DNA from 2 places in the Mangrovibacillus sp. Mu-81 genome. Region 2 is predicted to be linked to the other one. Evidence: riboswitches for the same ligand, from Rfam matches in the RefSeq annotation. Region 2 holds a riboswitch; the other holds the start of a gene.
What was found. Region 2 has a riboswitch for cyclic di-GMP ahead of V6B33_RS06375 (anti-repressor SinI family protein). Riboswitches for the same ligand answer to the same signal wherever they lie in the genome.
Positions count from the first base shown of each region.

Region 1 (7,201 bases), on a different contig from region 2:
TCCCCAGATAATGATTTTTCCGTGGTAGAAAAAGCTCGGTGATATGTTTTTCAGAACATGGGAGAACAAGATTCTCCCTTTGGACATCCCTTTACTCTGTGCAAATTCAATATGCGGTTTGATCAGTTCTTCCTCTGTAATCAATAATAGGATACGAAAGAATGAAATCATGGGAATGACCGAGAGTGTAATCATGGGGGCCAAATAGATTTTTTCCTCTCCCAATTCTGTAAATTGCATCAGCTCAAACCCGAATTTCTGAAAGATATATACGATAAGCAACTGGAGCAAGAAAGCAAACAACAGATCAGGAACTGTTTCCAGCATGTTCAGGAGCTTCTTAAGTGACGATGACAGCCAGCGGGGGAGAAATACTGTGATGACGGTTAACACAAATGCCAATAGAAGTCCTATTGCCAAGGCACCGCCTAATACCTGCAAGGAATACAGATACGGCTCCCAGAGCATCTCCATGAAATGTACAGTATATCCTTTATAAGAATAACTCCAGCTGTCTATATCCATAAATGCATAGATGAATCGGATGATTTCCTCGAAGTACCCGATAAAGTTATACAGCCCTCTCTCCCTGACAGCTTGAGGAGCTACGCTTATCGCCATGATTCCGAGAAGACCGAGAATGTAATAGAAAACCAATTTCATCGGAAACCTCATATACTTCATCTTCATTCCCCTTTTTTCTTTTTTCTACAGTCTAATCCATTTTTTGAATTATTTCAATTTTATTTCAATTATAACAATTCCTTACAAATGTTTGCCGCTATCCAATCATTCAGCTTTTTCAGTAAAAAGGAGACCGGGTTTTCAGTCCATCTATAACTGAAAATCCGGTCTTCTCCATCGTTAAGCAAGAAGCTGCTTACTGGGCCTTCCCAAGTAGTACCCCTGTCCAAGAGTGATTCCCAGCTCTTTGGCCACCAGCATATCTTCCTCCTGTTCAATGCCTTCCAATATGATCAGGGTATCGTTTCCATAAAATTGATTAAAGAAAGAGAGGAACCGCTGCTTCCTTTCACTTTCAGCCAGGTTTTTCGCAAAGTACCGATCGAGCTTGATAATATCAGGTTCAAATTCTATGGATTTTTTGATGGATGCTGTACCTTGACCGAAGTCATCAATCGCGTATAAAACGTCATAGTGCCTTAGGCTTTTCAATGTTTTCGCTAATAATGGGTTCTGCCAGAGCTCGTCCGGGGTGGACTCATTCAGCTCAAGAACAAGCCTCCCCCGCAGAGTGGGAAATGCGTCCATAAGATAATCAAAATACTTGTGAAAACTGGGATGTAAGATCGTTGTGACATACACATTCACGAACAGCTTCCCAATCTGATTTCGATTATGGAAGAATCCCTCGATTGCTTTGGAAATGGAGAGGGTATCCAGTTTATATAATATATTTGCCTTTATTGCAGACTGAAAAAGCTTTTCGGGATTCATCTTATGCGTATTCCGAAGCAGCGCTTCATATCCGTAAAGCGATTGAGTCTGTTCAATTGTGTATAAAGGCTGGTAATCATGATAGATAAAGTCATCTTGGAAAATCGAAAATATATTCATATAACCCCTGTACTCTCTTTATGGTAGGTTTTTGGAACGGTATAAGAAAAAAGACCACATGAAAGAACGAGGATACGTCCGTATGTGGTCGGTTGCGCTACTAGCTCCCCTGAATGTAAGCGCCCATCTATCATGTCAGGTTCACAGCTCCCAATGCGAAATTTATCATGTTATGTAGAATTAGGTTGCATTAAGTAAAATATACCATAAAACTAGTCCATTTGGTGTGTTTTTTCTTTATTTTTTAGAAAATTTAAAATACACAGTCTCACCTGGAGATATACGGGCTGCCCTTGACCCAGAAACGGTACGGATAATCCCTAGCTTCTCCCGTATTATCAATGCCGATTCTCTTGCCGCAAGCAATCTCATCTGGAGTATATCCCTCTGCGATGATAAGCGGAGGTTCTGTATAAAAACTTCCATAGTCCTCCATGGTGATTCCTAAGGCTTTCGTCAGTTTACCCGGGCCGCTCGTCCAATTTTTCATCGGCTGCCCTTTCCTTCGCTGCTCCATTAAACCAAGTCCCTCCAACGGTTCAACGGCACGTATCAGAATTGCATTCGGCACCCCGGGCGCTGCAGCTACGACATTGACGAGGCAGTGGGTATGCATGACATACGTATAAACACGGCCGGCTTCATGAAACATGATTTCCGTCCGTTTCGTACGACGGTTACCGAAGCTGTGGGCTGCCCTGTCTTCAGGTCCGAGATAAGCTTCTGTTTCAACAATGTAGCCTGAAGCGGTCCCTTCCTCTGTTTCTTTTACCAGCACACAGCCTAAAAGTGACTGGGAGAGTTCTAACGTCGGCTGATTGTAGAAAGAAAGAGGCAATGGTGTATAGTTCATCGTTTCACATCCTTTCCTTGTATCCTATCCTTATACTTCCACAATGCTTTCAGGAGAAAACAATATTTTTTCCATTATGTCTTTAACCCGGTCAGCACCTCCAACGGAATGGCTTCCACTCTCCTGCCACTTCTTCCTGACGTCGTTTCTGCCTTCGCCAGGGCATTCCATATTGCTTCCTCGACACAATCGACTGCCATTTCGAATAGCGTGGAGATCATCTCCCCATCTTCTTTAATGAACGAGTATGTCATCGTATTTTCTTCAGAAGGTTGATGTGGAATCTTGTGGGCAGTAGAAAAAGCAAGGACGATATCACCGCTTCCGTGCGCTGCATAAGAGCCGGTTCTGGAAAGACCGAATGACGCCCGTTTCGCCAGCCTCTTGAGCTGCCTTTCGTTCATAGGGGCATCCGTGGCCAAAATAATCATGATCGATCCATCCGGGATTTCCCGTTCTTCTTCCTTCTCAACAGGGAAGCGCAGGTCAGACCGACGTCCGAAATTCGTCACTACAAGGGCACCGACTGAGTAATGCTCATCATTAAATTTGTGTTTCCTGGAACTAGTACCGATACCACCCTTGTATCCTAAACAGAGCATCCCGGTCCCGGCACCGACGCACCCCTCTTCAATGAATTCTGAGTGAGCATGCAGAATGGCTTTCACGGCATCATTCGGGGCTACATGAAGTCCCCTGATGTCATTCAGATACCCGTCATTGCATTCCCCCACGAATACATTGACCGTTCCTGCCGTGTCGCCGATCTCCGGGTTTTCCTCCATCATATATTGAATCGTTCCCCTCATGACATCTCCGACAGAAAGGGTATTTGTAAGCATGACCGGACTTTCAAGCACACCCAATTCCTCGATTTGAATGGTTCCCGCCGTCTTGCCGAATCCGTTGATGATATGGGTGGCTGCGAAGACTTTTTCTCTGAAGACATTACCTTCATGAGGCAAAATAGCTGTCACACCCGTGCGTACAGCTTTCCCATCTCTATCCTGATAAAGTGTTTGATGCCCCACTTTGACACCTTCTATATCGGTAATGCTATTAGCTGGCCCCGCAGGATAAGAACCGATCTTCACTCCAAGGTCACGCAGTCTTTTTCTCTCCATGAAACTGGACACTCCTTTATAATCTACTCCTTTTATTATTCGGTTTTAAATGGGGTATTACCTTTTTCTCTTTATTATTCGGTGCCTGGCTCGATCCAGCCTTTGAGCCAGGCACCATTTTTTAACACATAAATTAACCACATCGTTCCATAGCCTGGCACTTGCACTCCCACATATTTCTCAGAATATCGCACTTGGAAGGTGCAAATATTAATAACTGTGGCAGCAATCCATAGCCATTCAGCCCGTGATAATAAATCATATGGAGGAAAGCAATTTGAAAAAACATCTTAGATTGATAAGCATATGTGCGATGGTCCCTTTGATGCTTTTAACAGCATGTAACAATAATGACGGCAATGAGAACCTTACAGGGACGCGAGACGTCAACTATGACCCTGTAAGCTACGGCAACGCAGATTATCCCAACGGAAATTCAGATCGCGGCAGAGCGGCGGATATGGGCGGTGCTAATGTAAATGACGGCAACCAGAATGCCCTTCACCGGTTCATGGCGCCGATTGATCCCAATGGAGAATTACGTGAGTTCACACATTTAGATCCTGGAGAAGATTTCAATCAGAACGGGGAAAAGAAAGCTCAACAGCCAAATAATGGACAGCCTGAGCCCCCGGCAAAACAGCCCCAGAAAAAAGCTCAAACCCCAGATGCAAGCGGTTTTGTGAAACAAGTCGTTGATTTAACCAACCAGGAACGCAAAAAGAATGGATTGGGTGCACTTAAGACAGACGGTGAATTATCAAATGTTGCTGAAATGAAATCAGAGGATATGAAAGATAAGGATTATTTTTCCCATACCTCACCGACTTACGGCTCTCCATTTGAGATGATGCAAAACTTCGGAGTTGATTATTCTTCTGCTGCAGAAAACATAGCTGTCGGGCAAGAATCTCCACAATCAGTTGTAAATGCCTGGATGAACAGCCCAGGTCACCGCAAAAACATTCTAAACGGCCAACTAACACATATCGGAGTTGGAATCGCTAAAGACAACAGCCAGGGTATTTACTGGACCCAAATGTTCATATCAAAATAATAGAAGCAAAAAGAAGGGCTGATTGCAATCGGTCCTTCTTTTTGCTTCTACTTACTTTTTTCAAATTAAGGTCCATTACTCACCGTCCTGTACGTCTTAAGACCGAGTAGAAATTAATTCTGTGGCGTCATTGTTGTGAAAGACGGCATCCATTACAATAAACTTATGATTTGGAAATACAAACCAAAGCGAGGGATTGGGATGAAGAATATTTTTGCCGTGATTATTGCATTGTTGGCTTTAGGTGCACTCTACATCATTTTAAATGATCAAACTTCACTGTTCGCGAAAGAAAATACATCAGGAGATTCCGTCAAGGTTACAAATGAGATCGATCGAATTGAACTGTTTCTCGAAAGCGGCGAGACGGAAATCATTCCGACTGATGATAATGAAGTAAAAGTTGAAATTGACGGTAAAGGAAAACTTACTTTGAAAGAAAAAGGAGATACAATCGAAGTTGTAGTGAAACATAAGTGGTATCAATGGATTGCCTTCAATCGCAAATCCGATGTCACCGTTTATCTTCCAAAAAAGTACGACCGTAATATGACAATTGAGCTCGGATCGGGAGAAGCTGTATTTAACGGCGGCTCTCAATCGAAACCCATGCAATTGGATGAACTGACGGTTAAGATGGGTTCTGGTGATTTGGAGCTTGCTCACTTCGATACAAATGTATTCCGTCATCATGGTTCTTCAGGAGATTTCACCCTTAATCATGTGAAGACAAAAGACGGGAAAGTCGAACTCAGTTCGGGAGATGTGGAAATTTCAAACTACGAAGGTCCGCTTAGCGGAGACGTTTCTTCAGGAGATCTATCTGTCATGATGCAGAAGATGGCAGGAGACATCGACCTTGATGTCAGCTCGGGTGAAGTCAATCTCGACCTCCCGGATGATGCAGGCTTCACACTGGATGGACGTGTGAGCAGCGGGGACGTCTCAACCAACTTTTCATTAACAGATAGGAAAGAAGACGATGGGGACCTCAGCGGAAAGGCAGGTTCAGGGGAATATCAAGTGAAAGCTTCTGTATCAAGCGGGAGTGTGGATATATACTAATGAAAAAGTGACAAACCTTTTGTATTGAGGTTTGTCACTTTTTTCATATTACCCTTTATGATGAAATGGACATTTCCCTTTAATCGGTTCGACATCATCACCGATGAAGTACTGCTTCCATTCGCGGTGTTCAGGATCGCCATAATGGCTGATATTCGGGTGTTTCGAAAGACCATCCCATTTCTCCACCCGTTCCCTTACTTTTTCACGGGACATGATGCCGCCTTTAGACGTGCCTTCGAGTCCTTCAAATATTCTTCTCGGCTGAAATCCCAGTACGAGGCTGTTTCCGAGGTCCCTTGTTTTACGCTGCTTATAGGCAGGAGTGTTTCCGAAAACAAAATATGGTTCTTCAGCGAACGAAAATGCCCATAAATGATGGTCGGGATCCTCAGGATAATCCGCTGGCCAAGGCTTGTCATCCCTCTCATGAAGGTACTGAAGGATATTCCAGAAATAGTTGCGATAATATGGAATATCCTTTTCTTCTTTCTCAGGTTCTACAAATAGAAAGAATCCATGCCGAATGAGGCGCTGCCCTTCCGGAATATCAAATAATCCGTTGAACTCCTGAAGGGTCCGGGGGAGGTGCTCCCAATCATCATGGCTTATATATGAGTAACGAAGTTCACCTTTTTTCTCTCCGGTCATTCCAAAGTAGCACGGGAACGTTTTATCGGTCACCACTTCATGAAATCTTTCATATTCTTCTGTCACCCATTGCGGAACCAAATCAGGGTTTTTCATATCTTCTTTTGTAAACAAATAACTTCTCATGTCTGACACGACTGCCACCTCACTATCATACTGATGTAAGTGTTTACCCTTAGAGAAGCAGCTTAAAACAACCGGTTGTTCAACTTTTAAAAAAAAGCGAAGACCGGCCATCCGTCTTCGCCTTACTCTTCTATGATTTCCGCTCCGATTTCCTTACCGATTGCAACGATTGATTGGTTGATGCGCCAGACGTAATAAAGATGATGAATGACATCTATTTGGGAGTGCATCCTGCTCGGGGCAAGCTTCTCGATTTGGGAACGCTCCTCACTTAAGCTCCAAAGAGAAATCCGGCTTTCTTCTCCATTCAGGAACGTACGCAGAGCTTCGATATTTTGTGAAAGTTTACCTTCTGTTTCTGCAAATAACTCATATAACTGATCAGATATCTTCCCGTCCGCCTTTCTGTTAGCAGATGCGAGAAGATGTTTCGCGTAATAATTGATGGCTGTCGTGACCGTGATCCATCTGCCGATTCCGGAGCGTGTGAGTGCGCCCGGTCTTTGAAGGAGGGATGCCGATTCGTCCTTTACCGCCTGCAGTTTTTGATCGAGGTCGAATGCCTGATCCGTAAACGAACCGCGATCTGTCCTCATAAAGCTCTTCAAATAAACCGAAACGTAGCTTTGCAATTCATTGAAGAACTCATCAAGCGAGTCCCCCACCTTATCTTTCGTTTTTTTCGGGAGGACAAGGGCGGACACACTAAGGGCGATCACCGCTCCTGCAATCGTATCCAGCACTCTC
Region 1 covers NZ_JBAJHU010000013.1:52,206-59,406, forward strand. The annotation lists gene V6B33_RS19305 (ABC transporter permease subunit) at 1-663, opposite strand, end outside; gene V6B33_RS19310 (EAL domain-containing protein) at 865-1,578, opposite strand; cyclic di-GMP riboswitch class II at 1,656-1,738, opposite strand; gene V6B33_RS19315 (DNA-3-methyladenine glycosylase) at 1,847-2,431, opposite strand; gene V6B33_RS19320 (DmpA family aminopeptidase) at 2,506-3,555, opposite strand; gene V6B33_RS19325 (CAP domain-containing protein) at 3,833-4,612, shown strand; gene liaG (LiaG family protein) at 4,814-5,677, shown strand; gene V6B33_RS19335 (YqcI/YcgG family protein) at 5,726-6,454, opposite strand; gene V6B33_RS19340 (FUSC family protein) at 6,577-7,201, opposite strand, start outside.
Region 1: another riboswitch for cyclic di-GMP. It lies ahead of V6B33_RS19310 (EAL domain-containing protein); the one in region 2 lies ahead of V6B33_RS06375 (anti-repressor SinI family protein).

Region 2 (7,201 bases):
TCCGTTTCAAAGGTCCGATCGGTAAAGGAAAAGGCGTCGCGACGGTTGATGGTGAAGTAGTGTGTGAACTGGAAATGATGTTTGCACTTGGGGAGAAGGAAGAATAAGGTTTTTTTGATAATCGGTTCTGCGGTGACTTTTTGGTTGCTGCGGGGCTTTTTTTGTTTTTGGGAAGGTTGTGCCTGGTGTTTAGAAATACTTGAATTTGAGCCAGGCCACAGATCAGTTCAAATGAGCAGGCTCATACTACATACCACGGACACACATACTACCCTCTCACCAAAAATCAATCCAACCCAATCCAAAAAAACTCAAAAATCCATGCAACTAAATTAATTTTAAGGGAAAGCTAACCACGAAAGACCACTAATAGCGGTCTTACATCAACAATCTAATAGGTGAAAGGAGTCATACATCATGAGTAAAAAGTTAGTATCGATCCTTAGTGGATCAGCATTGGCAGCGATGCTTCTTGTGGGGTGTAACATGAACGATCAGGAGCCGCCTCCGGAGGATGATGCACCAGTTGAAGAAGAAATGCCTGAAGATAATCAGGATGAAAATGACAACATGAATCCGGAACAAGATCAGAACCAGCAAAATGACAAAGACGCAGGACAAGATCAGAACACGCCTGAAGAAGATGCAGTGGAAGATGACCTCGATATGAAGGATGAGGATAATAAGGACCAGTAAGAAATTAGCGTAGAGGCTTATTGCTTCTACGCTTAATTCATTTTGCGGGCGTTGATTATGTATCGTTCTTCGGTGCTTGAGAGGTATTCAAAGGGGTAGCAAGTGGAAAGTGTCAAAATTTCATCAGGGGCCGTGGTCTTCAGGACAGATAGATCGGTTTCTTCTACAATAAATGTTTCAAACACTTCATACTGATGAAAACCGGATTTTAATTGAACCTCAAGTATATCCCCTCTTTCAATTTCCCCCATGCGTTTAAATACAGTATCTCTGTGTCCGGCTAAAAAAATGCGGTCTTTTTGACCGGGCAGTTTGGTATCTGAATAGTGACCAACCCCTTTTTCCAATTCTGCTCCGTCCGTCCCTTCAATAATCGGCAGTTCTTTATTTAGTTTGGGTATATTGAGGATTCCCACTACATCACCTTGCGAAAAGGAATAGGAAATACTTTCTGATGTTTCTTCCTCGTTTCCGGAAGCTTTCACAATATTTTGTGCGTCTTGCAATGCTTTCTTTTCTTGTACCTTTTGATCTGTCAAATGATATCCGGAATATCCAAGTAAGGACCCGCCGCCGACCAGTAAGACAATACTCAAGAACTTAATAAAATTGATCTTCACATGCGCTGCTCCCTTTTAAATTGGATGAAATGAATGTATTCGAGAAACTCTTGTTTAGTCAGTCCCTGTTCAATCGCTTTATTAACTAACTGGAGCCATTCTTCATCAATCGTAAATCCTTCTGATTTACATTCAAGTAATTGACTGAGTGAGATATTCAACGTATCTGCCAGTTTCTGAAGGACCTGGATGCTTGGGTTTTTTTGCAATCCTCTTTCTATGGAACTTATATAAGACTTGGAGATTCCTGCAAGATTAGACAGTTCATTGATGGTCATCCCCCTTTCATCGCGATAATGTTTCAATACTTCACCTACCAAATAACTCAGTCCCTTCACAGTATTGGTAATTTCATTATATAGAACAAATAGTATTTTATAAAAAACGTAAACGTGAGTAATGCAGAGTTTTTTCGATATAAAGAACGAAAATGCATGAGTTTGCCTGTTATTTAAAGAAATTTCCCACTTTTAAAAAAATATCGAGTCTAATATACTGAAGTTAACAGTTCTTTAAAACGAACATAAGACATAAGACAGGAGATAAGCTGAAATTCTAACTAAAGGAGATCGTTAAATGAAGAAATATAATAAAATCTTTTGCATTCTTATCATTTCAATGTTTATGTTTTCTCCTGATACTTATCAAGCAGAAGAGAATAGCAAAGAACAAAAGGAAGTAGATATATCGATTAGTCCATCTCCGGTTTTGTTCCATCTTACGAATGTTAAACCGGGAGATAAAATATCCAGGGAAATCACCATATCAAATAAAGGGAAACAGGATTTTCGTTATCTATTTTCTAACACATTTTTAAAGGGATCAGAGAAATTTTATAATGAATTAATTCTGGAAATCAGTGATGGAAAAGCAATCCTGGCAGAGGGGAAGGTAAAGGATTTTAAAAAGCTGGATCTCCGGGCTTTAGAAAGCAGCTCATCAGAAACACTGCAAATTTCAATCGAAATTCCATATGAACTGGGGAATGAATTTCAGGGTCTCTCAACCGAATTTCAGTTCAATTTCCTTGTGGAAGGCTCGAATGGTGCAGTAACTCCAGTTGATAATGGTGGGGGTATCCTGCCTGATACAGGGACGGATTATTATAAGTTTTTATTGATGGGAATGGTTCTATTTATCAGCGGGTTCAGCTTATACATGGTTACAGGTAGAAAATTTGCATCAAAGAAAATTAAACTACCACAATTTCCACTCAAAGAAAGGAAAGAGGCATAAATGTATAAAAAAATATGCACCCGCTGTACAAGAGCATCATTCAGCAGTTCGGAAAGCGGAAAATGGAGTTGTCCATCCTGTGGATATGATTTGACGGAGCATTCTTTTTACGACTCCAACACTTTCCAGAATATTAATGATAAAGTCCTTCCATTAAAGAAGAAATTGGAAGCATATCGCAATCAAAAAAATGAAAAGCTTTCGTAATGTTTCGACATAAGACCTTCCATTTTTTTCTATTATCCAACCAATAACAAGAAATTCCCTAAACTTTTGTCAATAAACATCTAATCATGTTGGAAAAATGTTTAAAATTAATTATTAGAAAAGACAAAAAACAACAGTTTGAGCCGTTTTTTATTAGTATAATGAGTTTAGTTCAAAGGGGCTAGTCAGACAAAGGCAAACCTATTGAAAGGTAGGGACGCAAAGTCACAGATCTAAGGTAAGAAAATGAGTGCAGTTTGATAGTGGTTTACATAAGAAAGTACTCATCAGGCGACTAGGATGGCTGGATTGCCTGAAATACATACTTGTATTTTGGGAGGAATGGAATTGGAGAAGCGTGAACTGGATTTAGAATGGATCGAACTAGTCAAACAAGCACTGGATGCGGGAATTTCAAAAAAAGAAATTAGAGAGTATCTGCAAAGCCATAAAAAAATGGAAGCGACTGGATACAAAATCGTATAAATAGAAAAAGTCTTGCAATCCACTTGCAAGACTTTATTTATTACCTAGTTTCCATTTATTGAATTCGATAAACTCGCGGAATTGTTCCTTTGTTATCCCTGAATCCGACGCTTCTTCAGCGATCTTAATCCACTCGCGATCGACTGGATTATCCCCGGAATCATCATGCAATAATGCGTCCATCGGAATGCCTAAAGCGGCAGAAACCTTTTCCAGGAATTGTATGGATGGGTTTTGCTGGATGTTTCGTTCAATGGAGCTCAGATATGACTTGGCAACCCCGGCTTTTTCTGCCAGCTCTGTCATTGACATTCTTTTTTCCTGCCTATATCGTTTCACTCGTGCTCCGATCATAGTGGACACCTGCCTATAAAATCGTTTCGATAATCTTATTATATCAAACCGTCAACATCTGCTCTATAAGAAGTTTACATATTGTCGCAAAATTAGACACTCGGTTTTGAGGTAGCCGGTATGCGAGGCTTAGACACCATCTTTTCTCGGAATTCTTTCACCAGTTCATCACCGGAATATCCCTTTTGAACCAAGTCGTCCAATAGAAGTTCTGCATATTCGTTACGCTGCTTCTTTAATTTTCCTTCAAATAAAATACTCATCTGGTCATTTATCTTTTTGATGCCGCGGATGGATGTCAAGAACGCGGCAGGGTCATTGGCTTTGTTCGAGATAACGACCTGGATTTCCAAATCATCCTTCTGCTGCTGGACCTTTTGGAAAAACTCGAGGTGCTTCTGGGACATATACGTTTCCACAAGCCAAGTGCTGTTTCCATCCTCTTTATTGATGATCAGACCGTCCTCAATGTCGAAATCATGGAGTTCCTCTTTATCCACTACCTGGAGTGAAATCACTTTAAAGGTTTTCATGAACGAACATCTCCCATAAAAGGTTATAGTGAAAGGCAGTACCCAAAAAGATTGTAGCTCTTCGTTCGTGTTGCAGGTCCGTGTGCACTTGCTGATTACGGGTAAAAAAATCGTAAAAAGCCTAGTTAAAAAAATTATATCACAGAGGGAATGGAATCCCTAATATGTAATTGTGTTAAAAAAGTCCAATTTCTGATATTTGGCCTTTTTTGGGTTTAAAAATGGGAAATCTCCCTAGGGCAATTTGTCGAATTGAAGGGTGATCAGGCTTCGGATTCGATAAATCTACAATTTTACAAGCTTGAAAGAGGGAGTGTAAGATGAAAACATTCCAAAGAGAAAGGAGTGTTGAATGAAGGTGATCAATCAAGTAACCCTGGTGGGCAGACTCACCAAGGATCCTGAAGCGAGGAAAACGGCGGAAGGAAGGTCGGTCCTCAATGTGACAGTTGCCGTGAACCGCCAGTTCAAAAACCAGCAAGGTCAAGTGGATGCGGATTTCGTCCTGTGCAAGCTATGGAACAAGGCTGCCGATAATACCGAGAAATATTGCCGCAAAGGCTCGGTCGTCGGGATTACGGGCCGGATTCAGACCCGCAATTATGAAAATGATCAAGGCAAGCGAATCTATGTCACCGAAGTCGTCGCCGAATTGATCAGATTCCTTGATCCGAAGCCGCAGTCTGAAAAAGATCCGGCCCCGGAAAAAGAACCAGTCGAGCTGCCATTCTAAAAGGAAAGGAGGGGAACACGTGGCAACCCTGCAAACGCTGGAACAGCGAATCGACCGATTGGAAAAATTGAATGAAGAACTGATCAAAAAAGTAGCAAGGGCAAACGTCGAGAATTTCTACCTGTCACAACGGGTCACGGCACTTGAACAAGGCTATGATTATCCGAAAGCCGTCCTGCAAACCACATCTTAAGGAATCCTTCGCATAATAGCTCCACCTTAGAACTCTTCAGAACGCATATCCAATTACAAATATAATTTCTGTCCAACCTATTCGTATTTGTCTCAAGTCCAATTGTCATCATGTCACCGCGTCATCCCTCTAACATGCCTCGTTAGACATAGAATATCGTAAGTAAGTAGTGAAGTAGCAATGCAATTCCCCAATATGTCTTCGTGTAGGGTCGGTTTCCTGTGGAACCGGCTGTTTTTTTGTTGGAATTGGATATGTGGAGTGGTTTATCAATGGTTGTGCAGAGTCAAAACAAGGACTAACGTTGAGATATGATCCATTTTTAAAATTTATGAGCCGTTCCCAGGGATTTACGATCCATTTTCCAATTAAATAATCCATTCGACAAATATACGATCCATTTCAGAAATATATGATCCCCTGAGAATTATTCTAAACTGTCCCCGCTCCTCAGATCCGTTAGAAAGTCCCATTGATACCTATCTTCTAAGCGACCAATTCTGCCGCCGCCAACGGCAAAAAACCCCTCCCTAAACGGGTGAGGTCCTGCCTAGCTATTCTATTCCAGCACCAACAACGACTGCAGATCCTGATCGGACAACTCGGTAACCCACTGGTCGCTTCTGATGATCTCGTCATTCAATGCCTGTTTCTTTTCGAGCATCGCGTCGATTTTTTCCTCAAGTGTTCCTGATGCCACCATTTTATGAACATGAACAAACCGCTGCTGGCCGATCCGGTATGCCCGGTCGGTGGCCTGGTTTTCGACGGCCGGGTTCCACCAGCGGTCGTAGTGGATGACGTGGTTGGCGGCAGTCAGGTTCAATCCCGTTCCGCCGGCCTTCAAGGAAAGCAGGAATACAGGGAAATCCCCGTTTTGGAACCGCTCCACCAGTTCATCGCGCTTGCCTTTGGCCATGCTTCCATTCAGGAAGGGGACATCGACGGCGAATTCCTCTTTGATGACCTCCTGGATCATTTCCCCCATAGAAATATACTGGGTGAAGATCAGTACAGCCTCTCCGGATTCAAGTGCTGTTTCCACAATGTCTTTCAACTTCTGCATTTTTTCGGAGCGCGTCAGGATCATTTTCGGATCCGGTTCTTTCAGATAAAGAGCCGGGTGGTTGCAGAGCTGCTTCAATTGATTCAGCATCTGCAGAATCAATCCCTTGCGTTCGAACCCGCTCAATGTCTCGATCTTGCTTAGTGTTTCCTGAACAAGCTGCTCATACAGGGCTGCCTGTTCAGCAGTCAGACTGCAGTATTCTTTCTGCTCGATTTTTTCAGGAAGGTTGAGCTCGACTTCAGGGTCCTTCTTCGTCCTGCGGAGCAGGAACGGTTTGATTTTAGCCTGAAGCTCTCGGACTTTTTCCTGTGATTCGTCCTTTTCAATCGGTGCAATATAATTCTTCTGGTATTGTGTGAAGCCGCCGAGATAGCCATGGTTCAGGAAGTCAAAGATGGACCACAGTTCTGACAGCCGGTTTTCCATCGGTGTACCGGTGAGTGCAATATGGTGTTTCCCGGTCAGCTTGCGGATGGCACGTGACTGTTTCGTGTTCGCATTCTTGATGTTCTGGGCTTCATCCAGTGAGATGGAGCTCCAATCCACTAATGACAGCTCTTCAAAATCAATATGTGACAAGCCGTAAGAAGTGAGGACGATGTCCATATCGGCTGTCCGTTCAGAAAACTTCTCTTCTTTTGCACGAGAAGGACCGTAATGAAGATGAACCTTTAAATCCGGTGCGAATTTCTTGAGCTCACGCTGCCAGTTCCCGAGAACTGAGGTAGGCGCAATGATCAAAGCCGGAGTCTCCGGTTTTTCGGTCGTTTTCACGTGAAGCAAATACGTGATGAGCTGAACCGTTTTTCCAAGTCCCATATCATCGGCAAGACACGCTCCAAAGCCGAATTTCCGCAGAAATAACATCCAACTCATCCCCAGCTGCTGATAAGGACGAAGTTCACCGTGGAAGTCTTCAGGAGTTTCAACCAGCGGAATCGAAGAGACATTCGTCAACTGACTGACAAGTTTCTTCAGAGAACGATTCAGCTCCAGCTGAATACGGGCATATGTATATGGATCATACTCGTCATCAGGCTCAACCGCGTCATCTTCTTCATCTCTCGGTACCAG
Region 2 covers NZ_JBAJHU010000002.1:570,704-577,904, reverse strand. The annotation lists gene fabZ (3-hydroxyacyl-ACP dehydratase FabZ) at 1-107, shown strand, start outside; gene V6B33_RS06395 (hypothetical protein) at 418-696, shown strand; gene V6B33_RS06390 (class D sortase) at 729-1,316, opposite strand; gene V6B33_RS06385 (helix-turn-helix domain-containing protein) at 1,313-1,621, opposite strand; gene V6B33_RS06380 (TasA family protein) at 1,893-2,552, shown strand; cyclic di-GMP riboswitch class I at 2,944-3,076, shown strand; gene V6B33_RS06375 (anti-repressor SinI family protein) at 3,102-3,245, shown strand; gene V6B33_RS06370 (helix-turn-helix domain-containing protein) at 3,279-3,599, opposite strand; gene V6B33_RS06365 (YwpF-like family protein) at 3,692-4,132, opposite strand; gene V6B33_RS06360 (single-stranded DNA-binding protein) at 4,491-4,865, shown strand; gene V6B33_RS06355 (hypothetical protein) at 4,885-5,058, shown strand; gene V6B33_RS06350 (DEAD/DEAH box helicase) at 5,618-7,201, opposite strand, start outside.